DNA from 3 places in the Streptomyces sp. NPDC026377 genome. Region 2 is predicted to be linked to each of the others. Evidence: riboswitches for the same ligand, from Rfam matches in the RefSeq annotation. Region 2 holds a riboswitch; each other region holds the start of a gene.
The links. A riboswitch is a leader RNA that binds a small molecule or an ion and turns the genes downstream of it on or off. The one in region 2 is predicted to bind cyclic di-AMP.
Positions count from the first base shown of each region.

Region 1: another riboswitch for cyclic di-AMP. It lies ahead of ACZ4MU_RS28325 (transglycosylase SLT domain-containing protein); the one in region 2 lies ahead of ACZ4MU_RS24005 (LysM peptidoglycan-binding domain-containing M23 family metallopeptidase).
Region 3: another riboswitch for cyclic di-AMP. It lies ahead of ACZ4MU_RS00390 (transglycosylase family protein); the one in region 2 lies ahead of ACZ4MU_RS24005 (LysM peptidoglycan-binding domain-containing M23 family metallopeptidase).

Region 1 covers NZ_JBVHPV010000017.1:25,939-30,119, reverse strand. The annotation lists gene ACZ4MU_RS28335 (LmeA family phospholipid-binding protein) at 1-512, opposite strand, end outside; gene ACZ4MU_RS28330 (TetR/AcrR family transcriptional regulator) at 506-1,099, opposite strand; gene ACZ4MU_RS28325 (transglycosylase SLT domain-containing protein) at 1,208-2,038, opposite strand; cyclic di-AMP (ydaO/yuaA leader) riboswitch at 2,043-2,227, opposite strand; gene ACZ4MU_RS28320 (oxidoreductase) at 2,620-3,522, opposite strand; gene ACZ4MU_RS28315 (dioxygenase family protein) at 3,773-4,181, opposite strand, start outside.
Region 2 covers NZ_JBVHPV010000012.1:93,395-97,575, forward strand. The annotation lists gene ACZ4MU_RS23995 (NAD-dependent epimerase/dehydratase family protein) at 1-296, shown strand, start outside; gene ACZ4MU_RS24000 (SGNH/GDSL hydrolase family protein) at 373-1,164, opposite strand; gene ACZ4MU_RS24005 (LysM peptidoglycan-binding domain-containing M23 family metallopeptidase) at 1,336-2,274, opposite strand; cyclic di-AMP (ydaO/yuaA leader) riboswitch at 2,279-2,445, opposite strand; gene ACZ4MU_RS24010 (tyrosine-protein phosphatase) at 2,994-3,812, shown strand; gene ACZ4MU_RS24015 (DUF6126 family protein) at 3,823-3,966, opposite strand; gene ACZ4MU_RS24020 (helix-turn-helix domain-containing protein) at 3,977-4,181, opposite strand, start outside.
Region 3 covers NZ_JBVHPV010000001.1:91,590-95,770, forward strand. The annotation lists gene eno (phosphopyruvate hydratase) at 1-498, opposite strand, end outside; gene ACZ4MU_RS00390 (transglycosylase family protein) at 1,073-1,771, opposite strand; cyclic di-AMP (ydaO/yuaA leader) riboswitch at 1,774-1,971, opposite strand; gene ACZ4MU_RS00395 (transglycosylase family protein) at 2,231-3,229, opposite strand; gene ACZ4MU_RS00400 (cytochrome P450 family protein) at 3,362-4,181, opposite strand, start outside.

The DNA of each region.
Region 1 (4,181 bases), on a different contig from region 2:
ACGCGGGCACTGGCCCCGACCCCACCGATGAGCGGCAGCGTGGCGGTGGCCGCCACGCGCGGCTCGGCCCCGGTGCTGTCCCGGCTGTAGCCGATGTCGATGCCGAGCGCGCCGGAGAGGTCCCGGTAGGAGACGAAGGCGGTGGCCCTGGCGGAGGCGGCGTGGGCCTCGGAGGCGTCGGAGGAGCGGCGCAGGTGGTCGAGTTCGACGTTCAGCTTGGTGATGGGGAGCCGACCGCCGTCGCGGCCCGCCGGTATGTCCGATGCCTCGATGTCGACGCGGTCGAGGGTGCCCCCGGCCAGCTGGGTCAGTACGGGGAAGCCGTGCACCCGCACCTGGGGTGCGGACGGGAGCCCCTGGGCCTCCTGGAACGCGTCGGCCGTACGGTGTTCCGTCCAGGCCGCGGCGGCACGGTCCCCGGCCACGCCCAGTCCCGCGAGCACGACCACGGCGACGGCGTACTTGCGCCATCCCCGCAGGGCCCGTCCGGCCGCGGCACGCGCCTTCAGCACGGGGCCCCCTCGCCGGGGACGGGGTGCGCGCAGATCCCGCACGCGGCGCGGAAGGCGCTCAGGAGCGGGGCGCGCAGCAGCTCGTCCGGGATGTCCTGACGCGCGGCGACGGTGCTGACCAGGCCGGTCACGGCCAGCTGCGCCCGGATCGTGCCCACCAGGTCGTCCGCGTCGGCGAAGGCGGCCAGGGTCTCCGTGCGGTGGTCGCCCAGATCCCCCATGCCCTCCACTCCGGCGAGCGCCCCGGGCAGCAGCGGCAGCCCCGAGTTGAAGAGCAGGGCGAGCCGCGAGCGGTGGCGCAGGGCCAGATCGACCAGGTCGGCCGAGGCGCGCAGGCGCCGCTCGGGCCCCTGCGGCAGGGCGCCCCAGGTGGCCCGGAGCGCGGCGAACTCGGTCAGCGGACCGATGAGCGTCGCGGCCAGCAGCCGTTCCTTGGAGGGGAAGCGGTGCAGCAGCCCGGTCTTGGAGTAGCCGACCCGGTCCGCGATCTCCTGCACCGAGGTGCCGAGGTAGCCCTGGGCGGTGAAGAGCGCGGCGGCAGCCTCGACGATCTCCGCGTCGAGTTCTGCGCGCGTCGGGCGTGGCATGCGGTCCTCCCCTGAGCCTGGTCACGTCACCGTAACAGACCATCTGGTCCCAGATGGACCAGGTGGTCCGCAGCGGTGGCGTGCGGCCGCAGAGAGGCGTCGATCAGATCAGTACGGGCCGTTCACGTTGTCGATCGAGCCGTACGTCTTCGCCGCGTAGTTGCACGCGGCGACGATGTTGGCGACGGGGTCGTAGCTGTCCGTCGACGTACCGGGCACATGGAAGGCCTGGAAGGTGGGGTCGATGACCTGGAGGAGCCCCTTGGAGGGGGTACCGGCGACGGCGTTGGAGTCCCAGTTGTTGATGGCGAAGGGGTTGCCCGACGACTCGCGCATGACATTGCGGTAGATGCCGTCGTAGGAGCCGGGGATGCCGTGCTGGGCCATGATGTCCAGCGACTGCCGGATCCAGCCGTCCAGGTTGTCGCCGTACGTCTTCGCCACGGCGGCGGTCGCCTGCTGGGGCGGCGTGCCCGTCCGCGCCGAACGGTCGGCCCGGGCCGGGGTGGCGGGGCGGTCGGCGGACGCGGCCTTCGCCTTCTTGCCCACCGCCAGCTGGAGGCCGGGGTGGATCAGCGCCGGGTTGCCACCGATGGCCTGGCGGTTGTCCTGGTAGAGCTTCTTCCAGCCGCCGCTCACGTCGAGGTCCTGGGCGATCTTGGAGAGGGTGTCCCCGGCGACGACGGAGTAGGTCGTCCCGGCCGCCTTCGCCGCGGGGGCCTTCTTCGCCACGATCGGCTGTGCGGACACCGCGCCCTTGGCGGCGACGGCGGGCGCGGCCTTCGGGAGCCCGGCGTGCGGGGCGGCCGAGGGCGCTGCCCCGGCGCTCGTCGCGCCGATCACCGGAATGATGAGCGCGGCGCCGCCCGTGCCCGCGGCGGCGATGCCCCGGGTGAGGGTGCTGGACTTGGGGCGGCGGTGCTTACCCTTTGCAGGCATGGCGAATTCCTCTCCTTCGCCTGCGAGGTGAGCTGTCGGGTTCGGGCGAGAGCTGCCCGGCCGCGCTGCACGCGGCTTCACCCCGAGCCGTTCCGTCATCCGGATCCGGCGACTACCTGGGTCCCCCGCTCCTGCCTTTTCGTGTGTGGGAGGTATCCGGACAGCGGCAGGATTCGGCGGTCCATCCGGATTTGAGCGTGACCGTAATCGAATGGGCCCGACGGAAACAAGAGCTCGAATTCATTCCGACACCGGAGAGAAAGATCCAGCAGGGCCGGGGATACGGGCTCCCTTCTTCCCGTATCCCCAACTCGCCTTCCGGGAAAGGGAATGAGGACGTCATGATCGGCCTGCCCACACGGACCCGGAGTGACTCACTTCACTTCTTCGGGCGTCTTGGGGAGGGATTCCTGGGCGCATCCACCGAGAAAGAACCGGCACCGGCCGCACCCAAAAGAAAGGCTAAGCCCCTTTATCATTCCCAATGAATAGATTGACGACATAAAAGCGAAACAGGCCGTCGGTGGTTCATATCGGACATCTGGGCAGGCCTCGGCGGACCTGGCCGGGCCCGGGCGGCCTCAGACGGGCGTCTCCAGCAGGGCCGCCTCCTCGTCGGTGAGCCGCAGCCCGCCCGCGGCCACGTTCTCCACCAGGTGGTCCGGGTTGCCCGTGCCGGGGATGGCCAGCACGTGCTCGCCCTGCCGGAGTGTCCAGGCGAGGCGGATCTGCGCGGGCGTCGCATGGTGCGCGCGGGCGACCGCGAGGACCGCCTCGCTCTCCCCGGCGCCCGTCTGCCCCGCGCCGCTCTCGCGCCCCTCGCCGGCGATGGCGAAGAACGGGACGAACGCGATGCCCTGCGCGCCGCAGAGCCGCAGCACCTCGTCGGAGCCCGTACGCCTGCTGTCCAGGCCGTACCGGTTCTGCACGCAGACCACGGGCGCGATCGCCTGGGCCTCCGCCAGGTGCTCGGGGCCGACGTTGGAGATGCCCAGGTGGCGGATGAGCCCCGCCTCGCGCAACTCGGCCAGCGCCCCGAAGTGCTCCGCGAGCGAACCGGGCCCGTTCAGGCGCAGGTTGACCACGTCGAGGTGGTCGCGGCCGAGCTGACGCAGATTCTCCTCCACCTGGCCGCGCAGTTGGTCCGGACGGGCCCAGGGCAGCCAGGCGCCGGAGGCGTCGCGTCCCGGACCGACCTTGGTGACGATGACCAGATCGTCCCGGTAGGGCGCGAGCGCCCGGTTGATGAGCTCGTTGGCGGAACGGAGCCGGGAGAAGTAAAAGGCCGCGGTGTCGATGTGGTTGACACCGAGTTCGACCGCGCGCCGCAGCACGCCGAGGGAGCGCTCGCGGTCGCTCGGCGTGCCGAGGTCGAACGCGGCGCTCCCGGTCAGGCGCATCGCGCCGAATCCCAGGCGGTTGACCGACAGGTCACCGAGTTTCCAGGCGCCCGCGGCCGCCGCGTCGATCGTCTCCGTAGTCATGATCGCAGTGTGCCATCCGCACCCATGCGATCGGAACGCCCAACTCCACGGAGTCGACGCACTCCTGGGAAAGGTACGACCGGAGAGCTTTCTTGCCGCCATCACCCTCAACGGGGCGCGTTTTGACTTCGACTACCGCGCCTTTCCCCCTTCCCTTCTCTTCCCTTCACCTTTCCGCACAAGGACGGCCGAACATTCGCGCCGCATCACGTGAATTCACGGCAACGCGGTGAGGCGGTAAGGGGACTGTTTACTCCGCGCGCCACAGCGCGGGGACGTTCGGGGGTTCCCAGCCCGGCTGGGCGGTGTGTGCCTGGAGGCAGACGTACCCGCGACCGCCATAGGCGGCGCGGTCGCCCGAGCGGTAGGCGGTGCCGACGGACCAGGTGGTTCCGGGGGGCGGGCCGGTGGGGGTGGGGGTCGGTGACGGCGACTGGGCCACGTCCAGGACGAAGTCGAACGCCGCCTCCTTCGCGCCGCCCGCGTCCCGTACGGTCATCAGCAGGCGGGCGTCGAAGATCGAGTCGGTGTTGTTGCGCGGCTCGCCGGGGAAGTACAGCTGGGTGGTGAGCACCGGCCGGCCGGGCGCCTGGGCCTTCACATGGATGTGGCGGGTGCGGCCCGGGTAGAGGCCCGGCACGATCGTGGTGAGCTTGAAC
Region 2 (4,181 bases):
TCACCGGCGGCGGTGCGGAGCTGCGCTGGACGGACCCGGAGCCGATCCTGGCCGCCGGGGTGGAGCCGTGGAACCATCTGCCGGTGTGGATTCCGCCGGGTGAGCTGCACGACACGATGCACGGCTCGAACGTGTGGAAGGCCGTGCTCGCGGGGCTGAGCTGCCGCCCCGTCGAGGAGACGGTCGCCGACACCTGGGCGTGGCTCGGGTCGCTCGGCGGCGAGGCGCCGCAGCGGCCGGACCGCCCCCGGGTCGGACTGGACCCGGAGACGGAGCGGAAGCTGCTGCACGGCTGAGCCGTGGGCGCCGCACTCGGGGCGTTCCGCCAGTGACGCCCCCGGCCCCCGGAGGGGCAGCGGGGCTGATGACCCGTCAGAGAGGCAGCAGGTCGGGACGCTTGGGCTCCACATGGTCGCCCGAGCTCTCGCCCCGCAGCCGTCGTCCGATCCACGGCGCCAGGTGCTCGCGCGCCCACTGGATGTCGTCGCGCCGCACCTCCAGGGTGCCGCGCGGCGGCTGCGGGGGCCACGGCTGGTCCGGGTCGGCCGGCACCGCGAGCCCGAGCACCTGGGCGGCTCGCAGCGCGACCCGGGTGTGACCCTCGGGCGACAGGTGCAGCCGGTCGCCGTCCCACGCCCGCCTGTCCTGCACGGACCTCAGCGACCACAGGTCGAGCACCGGGCACCCGTAGCGGTCCGCGATGGAGCGCACATGCGCGGTGTAGGTCGCCACCTTGCCGCGCAGATGCTTGAAGACCGGCACCCCGCGCGTGTCGAACCCGGTGGTCACCATCACCGTCGGGATCGTGCTCTTCAGGTCCGCGACGGCGCGCTCGAAGCGCTCGGCCACGTCGTCCGGGTCGCTGCCCGGCCGGATGATGTCGTTGCCCCCCGCGCAGAAGGTCACGAGGTCGGGCGCGAGCTCCTTGGCCCGCGGCACCTGCTCCTCGACGATCTGGTCGAGGAGCCTGCCGCGGACCGCGAGATTGGCGTAGCGAAAGGCCCCCTCCGGTCGCTGGTCTGCCAGTAGCACGGCGAACCTGTCCGCCCAGCCGACGAACGCCCCGTCCGGGCCGGGGTCGCCGACGCCTTCCGTGAAGCTGTCGCCGATCGCCGTGTACGACCCGAACGTACCGCTGTTGAATGATCTCGAATCGTCTGCCACGGGACCATATCTTTCCCTTACCGGTGTGACCTACGCGACCGTAAGGGGGGGTTGACGGTAGGTGATATAGACCACCCGGTCAGTTTCCCTCAGCGGGAATACGCCGAATACCTCCGGCCCGCCGGACAGAATCCGGTCCGACCGGGCCCGGCCCGGGCCCCGGTCGGGCCGTCAGAGGCTCGCGCCCCGCTGCCTGAGGTAGGCGATCGGGTCGACGTCCGAGCCGTAGTCGGGCGTGGTGCGGATCTCGAAGTGCAGATGCGGGCCGGTGACGTTGCCGGTGGCGCCGGAGAGTCCGAGCTGCCGGCCCGCGGTCACGCTCTGCCCGGCCGAGACGGAGAGCTGCGAGAGGTGGGCGTACTGGGAGTACATGCCGTCGGCGTGCCGGATCACGACCTGGTTGCCGTAGGCGCCGCCCCAGCCGGCCGAGACGACCGTGCCCGCGCCGACGGCCCTGACCGTGGTGCCGGTCTCGGCCGCGAAGTCGACGCCCGTGTGGTAGCCGCTGGACCACATGGACCCGGCCATGCGGTACGGGGTGCCGATGCTCACGCTGTCGAGCGGCGCGCGGAAGCCGGTGGAGGAGCCCTGGTCCGCGCTGGTGGAGGTGTTCGTGGCGGGGGCGGGCGAGGACGGCGCCTGGGTGCGCGGCGCGGGGGTGCGGGGCGCGGGGGAAGACGTCTTCTCGCCGGACGCGTGCGTGCTCGCCGTGCCGGAGCCGTGCGGCGCGCCGGTCTTGGCCTTGGCGCCCAGAACCAGCTTCATGCCCGGGCGGATCAGCGACGGGTCGGAGCCGACGACCTCGCGGTTGTCCCGGTAGAGCCGCTGCCAGCTGCCGAGCCGGTGCTCCTCGGCGATCCGCGAGAGGCAGTCGCCGCTCTTGACCTTGTACGTGGTGGGGGCGGCCTGGGGCGCGGCGGCTGCGGCGGTCGCGGTGGTGCGGGCGGCCTGCTGGGGCGCGGTGGCGGGGGCGGCGGTCTGCACCGCGGCGTGCGCGCCGGTGGCGCCGAGCAGGGGGATGGCGAGTGCGGCGCCACCCGTACCGGCGGCGACCATGCCCCGGGATATCGGGCTGGACTTGGGACGGCGGTGCTTACCCTTCGCGGGCATGGCGGATTCCTCTCCGGCGCCTGCGAGGTGAGCTGTCGGGTTCGGGCTGGAGCTGCCCGGCCGGGCACCGCGTCACGGTGCTCCGGCTTCACCCCGAGCCGTGCCGGAATTCCGGACGGCGCTTACCTGGGTCCCCCGCTCCTGCCACACGTGGATGGGTGCGGATTCCGAGCGGTGGCAGGATTCGGCGGTCCACTCGGATTGCGGTGACCGTAAGCGAGCCGTGCGGGCCACGACAAGTGCCGATTCCCTTTCGGCATTCCCGGCCGGGAATGCACGCGGGAATTGCGGTCACCCTGCGTGGACCGTCATTCCCAACAGGCTTGGCCGGACGGGGTAATTCCTCCGGCACCGCCACCACGGAACGTCACGGATATGACGCTGCTCACGGGTAACCCGCCCTTCCCGAGCGGGAGATGGACAGGAGCCACCAAATCGCCCAATAAGGACGAAAGTTCCGCATCCCTTCCTCCGCCTTCACCCCGTTCGCCCCTCTCCCTCGCCATCGCCCCGATCTGCCCGGTTTACTCGCATCCATAGGCATATACGCACCGGCGCGAGCAGTGGCACCGGCAGCGGGGCGGGACATCGCGCAGGGCAATGGATGCGAAGGGGTCGCATTCCGGTCAAGCGGTCGAGATGATTGCCCCGGGAACCCATGTCGTATCGTCGGGACCGAGGCGGCGTGATCTTTCTTTCGACCCCCATCAGGAGCCAACGTGACCCAGCAGACTCCGCAGATCCCTTCGACCGAGCCCGAGCTGTCCGGCGTCCGCAACTTCCGTGACGTGGGGGGACTGCCGACCGTGGACGGCCGGCGGCTGCGGTACGGACGGCTCTTCCGCAGCGGCCACCTCGCCCACGCGACCGCGCAGGACGCGGCCTTCCTCGCCACGCTCGGCCTGCACACCATCTTCGACTTCCGCAACGCGGCGGACCAGAAGCTGGAGGGCCCGGACGTGGAGCTGCCCGGGGTGCGCAACGTGAACATACCGCTGACGGACCCGGCGGACGGGGCGGAGTTCTGGAAGATGGTCCGCGACGGCGACCTCACCCAGCTGCGGTCGGTGCTCTCCGACGGGCGGGGCGCCGACCGGATGGCGCACTCGTACCGCACGATCATCCGGCAGCGCACGGCCGAGCACAGCCGGGTGCTGCACGCGCTCGCCGAGGACAGCGTCCCGGCCCTGATGCACTGTGCGGCGGGCAAGGACCGCGCGGGTCTGTCCATCGCGGTGGCGCTGCTCGCGGTCGGGGTCGAGCGCGACGCCATCGAGGCCGACTACCTCAAGTCCAACGACCCGCACCGCCGTTACAGGATGCACCGCAGCGACAGCTCCCCCGCCGGGCTGAGCACCGAGGTCGTGGAGCTGCTCAACCCGCTCTTCGACGCCCGCGCCGACTATCTCCACGCCGCCTTCGACACGATCGAGGAGACCTGGGGCACCACCGAGCGCTACCTCTCCGACGGCCTCGGGCTCTCCCCCGAGACCCGTGAGCGGCTGCGCGAGCGGCTGGTCGAGGACGCCGCGCGGTGAACGCGCCGGCTCATTTGCCGACCGTGAACAGCAGGTAGAGGAAGGCCGCGAAGATGTGGCCCGCGACCAAGTAGGCGAACAGCCGGACCACGAGACCCCGGGGGAACTTCGTCTCCCGGGTGTCGACGCCGGACCGTCCCTGGTTCTGCGACATGTCGTACCTCTCAGCCGTGCGGATGGTGCGGATGCGGGTCGGGGCTCTGGAGCAGGGTGTGGACGAACAGGAACGCGGCCCCGCCACGTGAGACGGCGGAGATCCGGTGCGGGGTGAGCGAGTCGAAGTGCGCGCTGTCGCCCGGGTCCAGCTCGTGCGTGGCGTCGCCCAGGGTGAGCCGCAGCCGCCCGGACAGGACGTGCAGCCACTCCTCG
Region 3 (4,181 bases), on a different contig from region 2:
CATGAACTCCTGGATGTCGACGTTGGAGTCGGCGTGCGACCCACCGTTGAGGATGTTCATCATCGGAACGGGCAGCAGGTGCGCGTTCGGGCCGCCCAGGTAGCGGAAGAGCGGCAGGTCGCTGGCCTCGGAGGCGGCGTGGGCGACGGCGAGCGAGACGCCGAGGATGGCGTTGGCGCCGAGCGAGCCCTTGTTGTCCGTGGCGTCCAGGTCGAACATCGCCTGGTCGATCAGGCGCTGCTCGGTGGCGTCGTAGCCGACGAGCTCCGGGCCGATCTGCTCGATCACGGCGAGGACGGCCTTCTCGACGCCCTTGCCCTGGTAGCGGCTGGGGTCGCCGTCACGCAGTTCGATGGCCTCGAAGGCGCCCGTGGAGGCGCCGGAGGGGACGGCGGCACGGCCGGTGCTGCCGTCGTCGAGGCCGACCTCGACCTCGACCGTGGGGTTGCCTCGGGAGTCCAGGATTTCCCGGGCTACGACGACGTCGATGGACGGCACGAGCATCTCCTTCTGGGATGTGACGCGGAAAACGCCGGGCCGCGTGGTCCGGCACCCCTGAGCCTAACCGGCTCCGGGGCATCCACCAGCCGACCGACCGGCCCGTGGGACGAAACGGGGGGCAAAATGTTCCCGAACAAAACAAACCCCCGCGCCCTGCGGGTCCCCTGCGGGATGCGGTGCGGGTCCCCTGCGGGATGCGGTGCGTATTCGTCTGCGGCCCGGTGGGGGCTGGTCGCGCAGTTCCCCGCGCCCCTTCGGGTGCCTAGGTGCGCCTTTGTCCGCGGACCGGCTGGGGCTTGGCGCGCAGTTCCCCGCGCCCCTGGTGGTGCGGGCACCTACAGGGGCGCGGGGAACTGCGCGGGCAACACACCACCGGGCCGCAGGCGAACCCCCGGCCGAGAAGGGGCGCGGGGAACTGCGCGATCAGCCAGCGACGGCCCGCGGACGAAATCCCGGCTCGGAAGGGGCGCGGGCAACCCGCCACCGGCCCCCGGCCCAAGAAGGGGGGTGGGGGCCGTGTGCTCGGCCACAGACGGACCGCAGGCCCCGCACCCCCGGGCCGGGAGGAGGCTCAGCTCAGGTGGAGCTGCTGGTTCACGTAGATCAGGTTGGCGTCCTTGACGACGTCCTTGTTCAGCTCGAACAGCTTCTCCCAGCCGCCCTTGACCCCGTGCGCCGAGGCGATGGACCCCAGGGTGTCCCCGGCCTTCACCTGGTACTCGCCGTCGCCGGTCTTGACCGGGGCCGGACGGGACTCGCCGCGCGAGGCGGGGGCCGACTCGCGCTTCGGGGCGGGCGCGGCCTTGGGCGCGGCCTTCTTCGGCGCGGCCTTCTTCGGCGCGGCCTTCTTCGGCGTGGCCGGGGAGCCGGACGTGTCGACGTTCGCGGCCGAGCCGCCGGCGGTCAGGTTGCCCGCGCCGGCGCAGGACCAGGCACCCGGGCCCTGCATGGCGAGCAGCCGCTCGGCCGTGGCGATCTGCTGGCCCTTGCTGGCCAGGTCGGCGCGGGAGGCGTACTGCGTGCCGCCCGCCGCGGCCCAGGAGGACTGCGAGAACTGCAGACCGCCGTAGTAGCCGTTGCCGGTGTTGATGGACCAGTTGCCGCCGGACTCGCACTGGGCGACGGCGTCCCAGGTGGAGACGGAGGCGGCGGAGGCGGAGCCGGCGGCCATCAGCGGGGCGGCGACAGCGGCACCGGTGACACCGGCCAGCGTGACGACTCGGACGGCCTTGGACGGGCGGCGGTGCTTGCCCTTGCCGGAAAGCAGCATGGAGTTCTCCTCACCGACGCCTGCGAGGTGAGCTGTCGGGTTCGGGCGAGTGAGTGGCCCGGCCGCGCCCAGTGGCGCGTCTTCACCCCAAGCCGTTCCCTGGCCGCTTCGTACGTCTCGCCGTATGGCGTACGTCCCTCAACGGCCGGGCCCGGCGCTTACCTTGGGTCCCCCGCTCCTGCCTACGGCGCACAGAGCGTCGACTGTTCCCCGCGACCGGCGGCAGGATTCGGCGTTCCCGGTCGAAGGGGCCCGTGGTGACGAGCGCTTCGACCGTAAACACACCAACCCCTGATGTTCAAAGGGGCACATCAGGGAGAAATCGCCCCTCCCGACCCTCCCGCAACCCCCGTTTCCGCAGGTCGGGGGCGTAAGGCGCGTACCGGACGGACGGGACAGGGCAGTTGACGGAAAGAGACCCATGTCTCACTTGCGCAGAAGTGGACATAGGCCCCTGAACTACCCCTTGACCGGGGCCGGGTTGTCCGTCTTCGCCGGGTTCAGATCAAGGTTCTGGCCAGGCAGGATGAGGTTCGGGTCGGCGCCGATCGTCTTCTTGTTCGCCTTGTAGAGCGCGGACCAGCCGCCCTCGACCTTGTGCGAGCGCGAGATGTCCCACAGATTGTCGCCGGGGCGGACGGTGTAGTCGCCCTCGGCGGCGAGCACATCGCCCGACTCGCGTGACTCGGCGTCACCTCGCGAGGCGTGACGCCCCGATTCATGAGCGTTGTCCGTATTGCCCGGCTCGGTGGTCGCGGGGGTACCGGTCTCGGCCGGGTCCGGGGTGCCGCGGTGCTTGCCGCCGGTGGCGGACCCCGTGGCGGGGCCGGTGGCCGTGCCGGCGGGCTCGGTCGCGCCGTCCGTGCCGGTGGAGCCCGGCTTGCCGCTCGCGCCCGTGGACGGCGCCGAGGGCGTCGTGGAGGACTTGGGGGCGGTCGAGGACGACGGGGACGGCGTGGTGGACGCCGGCGGCTTCTTGGCGGGCGCGGACGGCGTGGCCGTGGTGTCCGGGGTCGCGGCCCCCTCCTCGGAGGGGACGTACGGCGAGGGCGTGGCGCCCGGGTCCACGGACGGGGCGCCGCCGCCCGTGGTGAGCCCGGAGATCCCCGAGCAGCTGGTGAAGGCCTTCGGGCCCTTCGCCGCGAGCACCTTCTCGGCGACCGCTATCTGCTGCGCCCGGCTGGCCAGGTCGGCGCGCTCGGCGTACGCCGTGCCGCCGTATTCCTGCCAGGTCTCCTGGGAGAACTGGAGCCCGCCGTACAGTCCGTTGCCGAAGTCGGCGCTCCAGGCGCCGCCGCTCTCGCACTCCGCCACGCTGTCCCAGGTGGACGCGGTGGCGGCGCTGGCGCCGCTCGCCGCGAAGAGCGGAAGGGCGAGGGCCGAGCCGGTCACCCCCGCCGCGACGACGAGTGCGGGAGCCTGGCGGGGGCGGCGGTGCCGTCCGTTCCCGGAGCGCATGCTGTGGCCTTCCGTGTGACTACGTCTATGACTGCTGAGCCGGGCGGGAAGCCTGGTTTGGCGAGTCGAGGGGTGAACGTAGCCGTACTCGAACGCTTGTCACAAGTCGATGCACCCGCGATAACGCGAACATCACAGTTTTGACGGACCGTCAGTTCCGCTGGGTGTGAACGCGACCGGAAGCGTGCGCAGTCCACGCATGATCAGGCCGCCCCGCCAGCGCAAATCGGCAGGATCTGCCGCTAGGCGCAGGTCAGGCAGGCGCCTCAACAAGGTGGCCAGCGCGGTCCTCGCCTCCAGTCTGGCCAGGGGTGCGCCCAGGCAGTAGTGGATGCCGTGGCCGTAGCCGAGGTGCTGGTTGTCGCGGCGGCCGAGGTCGAGCGTGTCGGGGTCGTCGAAGCGCTCGGGGTCGCGGTCGGCGGCGGCCAGCACGACCAGCACCGGGTCGCCCGCAGCGATGTCCTGGCCCCCGATCGTCAGCGGGCGGGTGGCGAAGCGCCAGGTGGCCATCTCCACGGGCCCGTCGTAGCGCAGCAGTTCCTCGATGCCGGTGTCCAGCAGGTCCGACTCCCCGGCCGCGAGCGAGGCCTGCAGCCGCTCGCGCTGCCCGGGGTCGCGCAGCAGCGCGTACATGCCGTTGCCGATGAGGTTCACGGTGGTCTCGAACCCGGCGAACAGGAGGATGAAGGCCATCGCCGCGGCCTCGTTCTCGGTGAGGTGCTCACCGTGGTCGCTGGCGCGGATGAGGCCGGAGATGAGGTCCTCGCCCGGGTTCTCCCGCTTGCGGTGGATGAGTTCGAGGAGGTAGCCGCGCATCTTCTTCACCGAGCGGGCCACGCCGCCGCGCGGGCCCTTGCCGTGCCGGATCATCATCCCGGCCCAGTCCCGGAAGTCGTCCTGGTCCTCGCGCGGGACGCCCAGCAGGTCGCAGATGGCGTAGATGGGCAGCGGG